2 regions of the Sinorhizobium sp. M4_45 genome follow, and region 2 is predicted to be linked to the other one. Evidence: predicted binding sites of a transcription regulator. Region 2 holds the regulator's gene; the other holds the start of a gene.
What was found. The regulator LexA, encoded in region 2, represses DNA repair genes until DNA is damaged. The targets are predictions, from matches to a motif close to TGTTCNNNNTGTGTTCNG.
Positions count from the first base shown of each region.

Region 1: a site for LexA is predicted at 1,812-1,829, ahead of recA (recombinase RecA). Genes of this name have one in related genera too.

Region 1 covers NZ_NWVE01000001.1:890,478-894,687, reverse strand. The annotation lists gene alaS (alanine--tRNA ligase) at 1-362, opposite strand, end outside; gene recA (recombinase RecA) at 601-1,686, opposite strand; gene CN933_RS04465 (carbohydrate kinase family protein) at 2,021-2,980, shown strand; gene CN933_RS04460 (pseudouridine-5'-phosphate glycosidase) at 3,116-4,045, shown strand; gene cckA (cell cycle histidine kinase CckA) at 4,165-4,210, opposite strand, start outside.
Region 2 covers NZ_NWVE01000001.1:1,089,095-1,093,304, forward strand. The annotation lists gene CN933_RS05555 (membrane protein) at 1-115, shown strand, start outside; gene CN933_RS05560 (hypothetical protein) at 164-511, opposite strand; gene CN933_RS05565 (calcium-binding protein) at 908-1,987, shown strand; tRNA gene CN933_RS05570 (tRNA-Cys) at 2,035-2,108, opposite strand; gene lexA (transcriptional repressor LexA) at 2,328-3,044, opposite strand; gene CN933_RS05580 (hypothetical protein) at 3,267-3,431, opposite strand; tRNA gene CN933_RS05585 (tRNA-Ala) at 3,624-3,699, opposite strand; tRNA gene CN933_RS05590 (tRNA-Ser) at 3,968-4,057, opposite strand.

The sequences.
Region 1 (4,210 bases), 200 kb from region 2:
TCGAGCCCGTATTCCTTGGTGATCAGGTTCCAGGCAAGCTCGATCGCGCGCTCCTTGAAATAGTCGCCGAAGGAGAAATTGCCGAGCATCTCGAAAAAGGTGTGGTGCCGGGCGGTGTAGCCGACATTGTCGAGGTCGTTATGCTTGCCGCCGGCGCGCACGCATTTCTGCGCCGTCGCCGCGGTCGAATAGGGTCGCTGCTCGAGGCCGGTGAACACATTCTTGAACTGCACCATGCCCGCATTGGTGAACATCAATGTCGGGTCGTTGCGCGGCACGAGTGGGCTGGACGGCACGACCTCGTGACCGTTCTTGCGGAAATAGTCGAGGAACATCGACCGGATTTCATTCACGCCGCTCATCTTGCGTCCTATCTGTGTACACTCCGGCGGCAGCCCGATCTCTCCAGGCTGCAAGCCGCACTTTTCAACCCCGCGCTTGGGCGCGTCGCATTCAATCACGTCACGCCTCCCGCCGGCCGAGCCGTCGGAACCACAGGCTTTTATCGTCCGCATTTCATGCTGTCCAGCGGGCAGCAAAAAACCGGCCGCAGGTGACGACGGCCGGCTTCGCATGCTTCAACCAGACGGTTGCTGCCGATTACATATCGGCGGCTTCGTCGCCGTCGCTTTCCGGCCCGCCATTCTCCAGGAACCGGTCGGCGATGAGACCGGCATTCTGCCGCAGAGCCGTCTCGATTTCGCGCAACAGTTCGGGATTCTCCCGCAGGAAGAGCTTGGCGTTTTCCCGTCCCTGGCCGAGCCGCTGGCTGTTATAGGAGAACCAGGCGCCCGATTTCTCGACGATGCCCGCCTTGACGCCGAGATCGATCAATTCGCCCGTCTTCGAAACGCCTTCGCCATACATGATGTCGAACTCGACCTGCTTGAAGGGCGGTGCCATCTTGTTCTTGACGACCTTGACGCGGGTCTGGTTGCCGACGACTTCCTCGCGCTCCTTGACCGAGCCGATACGGCGAATGTCGAGGCGCACCGAGGCGTAGAACTTGAGCGCATTGCCGCCCGTCGTCGTTTCCGGCGAGCCGAACATCACGCCGATCTTCATGCGGATCTGGTTGATGAAGATCACCATGCAGTTTGACTTGGAGATCGATGCCGTAAGCTTGCGCAGCGCCTGGCTCATGAGGCGCGCCTGCATGCCCGGCAGACTGTCGCCCATCTCGCCCTCGATTTCGGCGCGCGGCACGAGTGCGGCCACCGAATCGATGACGAGAATGTCGATCGCACCCGAACGGACCAGCGTATCGGTGATTTCCAGCGCCTGCTCGCCCGTATCAGGCTGCGAAATCAGGAGATTTTCGAGATCGACCCCGAGCTTTCGCGCATAGACCGGATCGAGTGCGTGTTCGGCATCGACGAAGCCGCAGATGCCGCCCTTCTTCTGTGCCTCGGCAATGGTCTGCAGCGCCAGCGTGGTCTTGCCCGAGCTTTCCGGACCATAGATCTCGATGATGCGGCCCTTCGGCAGGCCGCCGATGCCGAGCGCGATGTCGAGGCCGAGCGAACCGGTGGAGACGGTTTCGATCTCAACTACGCTGTCCTTCGCTCCGAGCTTCATGATCGATCCCTTACCGAACGAACGTTCGATCTGGGAAAGAGCCGCTTCAAGTGCCTTGCTTTTGTCCACCGATTTGTCCTCTACGAGCCGCAAAGAATTTTGTGCCATTGGTCCACCTTTAGGTTATTGGAGCTATCGAGGCAATGAAGCCGCCGCAAGTCTTTTTGTACATGTTTTGTTCCAACTTGGCAATGGCACGTCAAGTAGTTGAAAATGCTAGGAATACTTCACTACGTTCGATTCTTGTTCACGCCTTTCGTCGACAGTATCCACAAGTTGCGCGTCAACGCATGCCGGCTTTCACGCGCCGCCCCGATTCGCTTCGTGATTCACGATGGATCAAAGCCGGACAAAGCCCTAAAAGGTAGTCCGAAACGATAGATCGGAATGCCGGCGGAAGAGAGACTTCGCCACCTTTTCTCCGCCCTTCATCGAGGACCAGATGCAAGCACAGGTGAAGTCGCAGAACATAGCCGTTTTTGGCGGCGCTCATATCGACCGGCGCGGCCGGATCAACGGCGCGACGACACCGGGCGCGAGCAATCCGGGCACCTGGTTCGAGGAAGCCGGGGGCGGCGGCTTCAATGCAGCGAGAAATCTCGCGCGCCTCGGCCATCGCGTAACCATGATCAGCCCGCGGGGCGGCGATCCCGCCGGCGACACGGTGGCGGCCGCTGCGGAAGCTGCCGGTGTGATCGATCGCCCTTTCACCTTTCTCGATCGCAAGACGCCGAGCTATACGGCAATCCTGGAAAACGACGGCAACCTCGTCATCGCGCTCGCGGACATGGACCTCTATGCTTTGTTTACGCCGCGCCGGCTGCAGCAGCGGACCACGCGCGAGATTTTAGCGGCGAGCGAACTCGTGCTGATGGACGCCAATCTGCCGGAGGAGACGTTGACGGCGCTTGCCGGCACCGCCGCGAAGTTCAGCCCTCTCCGTGCCGGCATCGCCGTTTCTCCGGCAAAGGTGGTCCGCTACCGCGCGTGCCTCGACGGGCTCCATTTCCTGTTCATGAACGAGGCGGAGGCGCGCGCACTGACCGGCACCGAGGCCGCAACCGCCGCGGAATGGCCGTTGCTGCTGCGCTCCGCCGGTCTTTCCGGCGGTGTCGTGACGCGCGGAGGCCGGGCCGCGGTCGCCTTCGACCGCAAGGGTGCCTGCCTCGCTACGCCGCCGGCTCTTTCGGCACTCGCCGACGTCACCGGCGCCGGCGATGCGCTCGCCTCGGGCTTTCTCTCCGCCCGGCTTGCCGGTGCGGATCTTGCCGACTGCCTGCGCTGGGGCATGGCGGCCGCCGTCATAACGCTGCATTCGCCCTACGCTGCCTCCGAAGAGATGCTGCCTGACAAGCTGGAGCAAGTGCTGCGCCTTGTGCCGGAAGCGGAAATGCTGGCATGAGAATTGGCAGCTGAATGGGAGCCGGGTAGCGCGGAATGCGGGCGGTTCTTCCGCACCCTCTGCTCCAGGCACCGGAATCGATCAGGTACCCCCGATGCAATTTGCCGTCGGATGTCATCAATCAAGGAAACGATCATGACCAAACCCTCCTCCCCGTCCCTGCCGATGGAATATTCAGATGAAGTCGCGGCCGCCAAGCAACGAGGTGCGCCGATCGTCGCGCTGGAATCCACGATCATCACGCATGGCATGCCCTATCCCGGCAACCTCGACATGGCCCGCAGCGTCGAGACGATCATCCGCGAACAGGGTGCCGTGCCCGCGACCATCGCCGTAATCCACGGGGTCCTCCATATCGGTCTGGACGATGCCAAACTGGAGGCGCTGTCGAAGACGCAGGGCGCGATGAAACTTTCGCGCGCCGACCTCGCCTTTGCGATCGCCGAACGCCGCACCGGCGCCACGACCGTTGCCGCAACGATGATCGCCGCTGCCCGTGCGGGCATCCGGGTTTTTGCGACCGGCGGTATCGGCGGTGTTCACCGCGGAGCGGAGCAGAGCTTCGACATATCGGCGGACCTGGACGAACTCGCACGTACCGGCGTCATTGTCGTCTGTGCCGGCGCCAAGGCCATTCTGGACATTCCCAAGACGCTCGAAGTGCTCGAAACCCGCGGTGTCCCTGTCGTGACCTATGACAGCGAGAACTTCCCGGCCTTCTGGTCGCGTGAATCCGGCCTCAAGAGCCCGCTGATGCTGAACAGTCCGGCGGCAATCGCCGGTTTCCAGCGGACGCGCGAGTTGCTCGGGATCGACGGCGGAATGCTTGTCGCCAATCCGGTGCCGGAACAAAGCGAAATCCCGCGCGAGGAGATGGAGATCTATATCACCCGCGCACTCGACAATGCGGCGAGCGAAGGCATTTCCGGCAAGGCGGTCACACCGTATCTGCTCGACAACCTCTTCCGTTTCACGGACGGGCGCAGCCTGGAAACCAATATCGCGCTGGTCGAGAACAATGCGCGCCTTGCCGCCGGGATCGCTGTCGCACTCGCTGCGAAGTAACCGCAGAAACGGAATAAAAAGGCGAAGGGGATCTGGCGCGCCGCCGTTTGCCCTTCTCCCTCGAAATGCGGAAGATGCCGGCAAACGGCGAAGAGCACAGGTTCGGAGGAGAAACCTCGTCAGCTGTCGAGCATCTCGCGCACGGCGACCGCGAGTTGCTTCAGA
Region 2 (4,210 bases):
TCTGGGCCTGCTCGTGCTTTCGCACGATATTCCCTCGATGCGCCGACGGCGGCGCAAGCTGGCCGTATGGTGGGCCCGATGGCGCAGCAAGCCGAACTCGTCCGGCAGATCCTGAGAGGTGGGCCTCGCGAAGAGTTCCGCCAGCATCCGGATGCAGCGCATTTCAGTCGGCGGAATTGCGCGGCTTTCGACGTCGTTTGGGCAGGAGGGCGACAATGACGCAGGCGAGGACCAAAGCGACCGGCCAGAAATCGGTGGCCTGGTCCCAACTCCACCTCCACATTTCATAGCCCTCCAGGTGAGGCGGCGGCAGCTTTGCGCTGATCTCGAAATCACGTTTCTCGCGGCCGTGGAAGTGTCCGATGGCGAAGGCGAGGCCGATGATCAGCGCCAGCCTTCTCGGCGCAATCGCCATGAACAGGAGGGCGACGACTGCTGCAATACAGAAGCCCTCGACCACATGCCCGAGCCAGTCGAAGTGGCGCTGAATGTAGCCCCAAGGAATATCCATCACGTCGCGCTTCGAGTGCCGCCTCCCGATGAGGCCGGCCGAGGGACCGCTATATCACAACCGCCGATCACGAGACCACACGATCCTCGAGGTTTCGCCCTTCGCGGACGTCTTCGGGAGCGTGGGCGAGCTCGTCCTTCTTCCAGTATCCGGGCGCTGAGTGTGGTCGCAAAGTACAACTTGTAGTTAATCCAAAGTGGTCAATAGACAGGAACATCACGTTCGGCAACATTGGAGCGCTTTCAGGAAAAGGGTGTAACGGTCTTCCGTAGGAAGTCCGTATTTTCATAGCGTTAGCTCGTCACTCCGACGGGGCCCGACGAAGTCGGCGCCGCGAAGGCCGTCCGGGTTTCCCAAGACGAGCATCGCTTACTGTACAGCACTGTGGAGAGAAAAATGGCGCATCTGATCGGTGGCATCGCCCCTTGGCTCGGGCTGGACAACCACATCTTCGGAACGAACGATCCGGACATTATCTTCGGAGACCCGTTCACGACCGGCAATAGCCTGGGAGTCTCCGAAATCGGCGGCTTCCTGTCTTCGGGGCAGGGTGGCCGCGACAGCCTTGACGGCCTTGGGGGCAACGACACGCTCTTCGGCGACGCTTGGACGATCTCCAATCAGGGGCGTGGTGGCGACGACCAGCTCGACGGCGGCGCCGGCGACGACACGCTGTACGGCGATGCCTTCCAGATCGATGCGATTGATTCCGCTATCGTCGCCGGAGGGAATGATCGTCTCTCGGGCGGCAAAGGCAACGATACACTCTATGGCGATGGCTACAATTGCCTCAGAGGACGTGGTGGAGACGACTGGCTCGACGGCGGCGCCGGAGACGATACTCTCTCGGGCGACGCTTTCTCCCTGGGCGATTTTTTCGTTGGCGGGAACGATCGACTCCAGGGCGGAGAGGGCCATGACAAGCTCTACGGCGATGGCCTCGACCAGGGCGTCGTGGAATCCGGGATTGGCGGGAACGACCACCTCTATGGTGATTCGGGCAATGACTTTCTCGTTGGAGACATTCTTTTCTCACGTGGCGGCAGTGGCGGCGACGACCTGCTCGACGGAGGCAAAGGCAATGACGTCCTGTATGGCGATGCAGAGGTCGGCGTGGACACCGCGGGTGGGAACGACCTCTTGATCGGCGGCACCGGTAACGATCAGCTCTGGGGCGATGGTCGACTGACCGCAGCCTTCGCGGTCGAGACCGGTGCCGATCAGTTCCTGTTTTCACGAAACAGTGGTCGGGATGAGATCTTCGACTTTGAATTGGACAAGGACGTCATCCAAATCGCTGGCTATGGCTACGACGACTTCGCTGATTTTTTGCCCAACATCGGCAACGATGCTGACGGGAACGCTGTCCTGCAGTTGAATGGTACCGTCGATCAGGTCACTCTGATCGGCATCCACGCCGCCGACCTCAGCGCTGCCAACTTCGTCTTTGCGGGCGCGGATTTCGCCTTCGTCTGACGGAGGTAAGATTTGTCGGCAACAAAGCTGAATAGCGGTGGATTTTTTGGAGGCCTCGCCCGGAATTGAACCGGGGTACAAGGATTTGCAGTCCTCTGCGTCACCACTCCGCCACGAGGCCTCTACGATTTGCGATTTTTCAAATCGTGGCGCGGATTTAGAATGATTGCCCGCAATCCGCAAGAGGGTACATTTGGAATAGGGTCTTTTTTATTCTGTATAAATAGGGCTTCGGTTCTGTGGAGGCGTGGCCATAGCGCCCCAAGGCGCAATGGCCCCACTTCTAACGCTTTGAAATTGCGTACTTCCGTGGGAAACACCTGCACACCTGGTCGGGAGGCTAGTGGTACCGCCGGATGAGGCCGACAAGCCTGCCTTGGATCTTGACCCGATCCGGACCGAATATCCGCGTCTCGTAAGCCGGATTGGCGGCTTCGAGCGCAATTGAGGCGCCCTTGCGACGGAAACGCTTCAGAGTTGCTTCCTCGTCGTCGATCAGGGCGACGACGATATCCCCGGGGGTGGCAGTGCTTCCGTTCCGGATGATCACCGTATCGCCATCGAGGATGCCGGCCTCGATCATCGAATCACCCTTGATCTCGAGAGCGTAGTGCTCGCCGCTGCCGATCATTTCGACCGGTACGGAAATATCGTGCATGTTGTTCTGGATTGCGGAAATCGGCACGCCGGCGGCAATGCGGCCCATGACCGGAACAGCGACCGACGCGATCTCGGCCGGGGGCGCCGGTTTCGGTGCGGGGGGCGGGGCCGCAGGCTTGCCCAGACTGCCTTCGATCACGCTCGGCGAAAAGCCGCGGCGGACCTGCGAAACACCGGCATAGGCCTCCGGCAGCTTGATGACTTCGAGGGCTCGAGCGCGATTCGGTAGCCGGCGAATGAACCCGCGCTCTTCGAGTGCGGTGATCAGACGATGGATGCCCGATTTGGAGGCAAGGTCGAGGGCATCTTTCATCTCGTCGAAGGACGGCGGAACCCCGGATTCCTTCATTCGTTCATGAATGAACAGAAGCAATTCCTGTTGCTTGCGGGTCAGCATGGCGTCACTCCAGAATCGCGAAACAAATCAAGAACAGAACCTATCTGTTCCATATGTGTTCCGCAAGTGCCTAAAATTCCGTGAATACCGCTTGCTGCTGAATGCCTGCCCGCTTCCGATCCGGCGTGTCGTTGGCGATCGCTCGGAATGTCGGGGCAGGGGGCGATACGCTCTCGCATGTTTGGCTTACAGCGGCCGCCCCAGTCGCTCGCCTATGCCATGCTAATAGGCAAGCCGCAGTCCGCCCGGCGTAAGAACGTCGAATTCAGGCTCGGGATAGGGCCCGTACCACTGGGTATAGGTCGTGTTGGTCGAGCCTGTGCTGGCGCACCCCGAAAGGGCGAAGAGGGAAAAAATTACGGCTGCCACCAAAGATTTAACAGGCATGTTTTTCTCCACTCGCGGGAGTTGCCCAGACCTCGAACGGGTCAGACTAAAACTTTCTCTCAAATCAGCTTTTTTGGCAAGCGCGCCGAGCCGCGGCATCGCCCGGGCTCTGGCAACCTGACGTCCGGCATCGGTGGAAGTTACCTCAGGTAAGACCTGTCACCTAGGTGTCCGGGTTGGACAAGAGGGGAATGGTGGAGTCGAAGGGAGTCGAACCCTCGACCTCCGCAGTGCGATTGCGGCGCTCTCCCAACTGAGCTACGACCCCACTGGTCACTCGTTGTATAAGATTTTTCGGCCCCGCGCGCCAGTGCATTCCGTCTTCCGGCTTCACCCTTGCTGCCCGGTAGGGCACGCTGCAATTCATCCACCCGAATATCGCCCCTTCGCGATGGAGTCCCAAAGCAGCTTCTTCCGCTCCGGCAGGTGACGCAAAGCGTCGGAAGGGCAGGGCAGCCACGAGCCTTGCGGGTGGGGAAGACGGCCATCAGTGACGAGAAGCTGGGAATTCCGGCGTGCCCGGATCAATTCTGAAATGGCGGAAGAGGTGGGATTCGAACCCACGGTGCGCTTTCACGCACGCCGGTTTTCAAGACCGGTGCCTTAAACCGCTCGGCCACTCTTCCGGGTGATTGCGGAGCTTCGTGAAATTCGTTTCCGAGTTCTCGATTGACCGGCGATCGCTACCGGGTTTGCTGCCCATTCACCAACGGCTGGCTTTTTAGCAGCTTTGATCACAGCGTCAACTTGCTCTGGAGCATTTGCTTGCATTCGAGGCG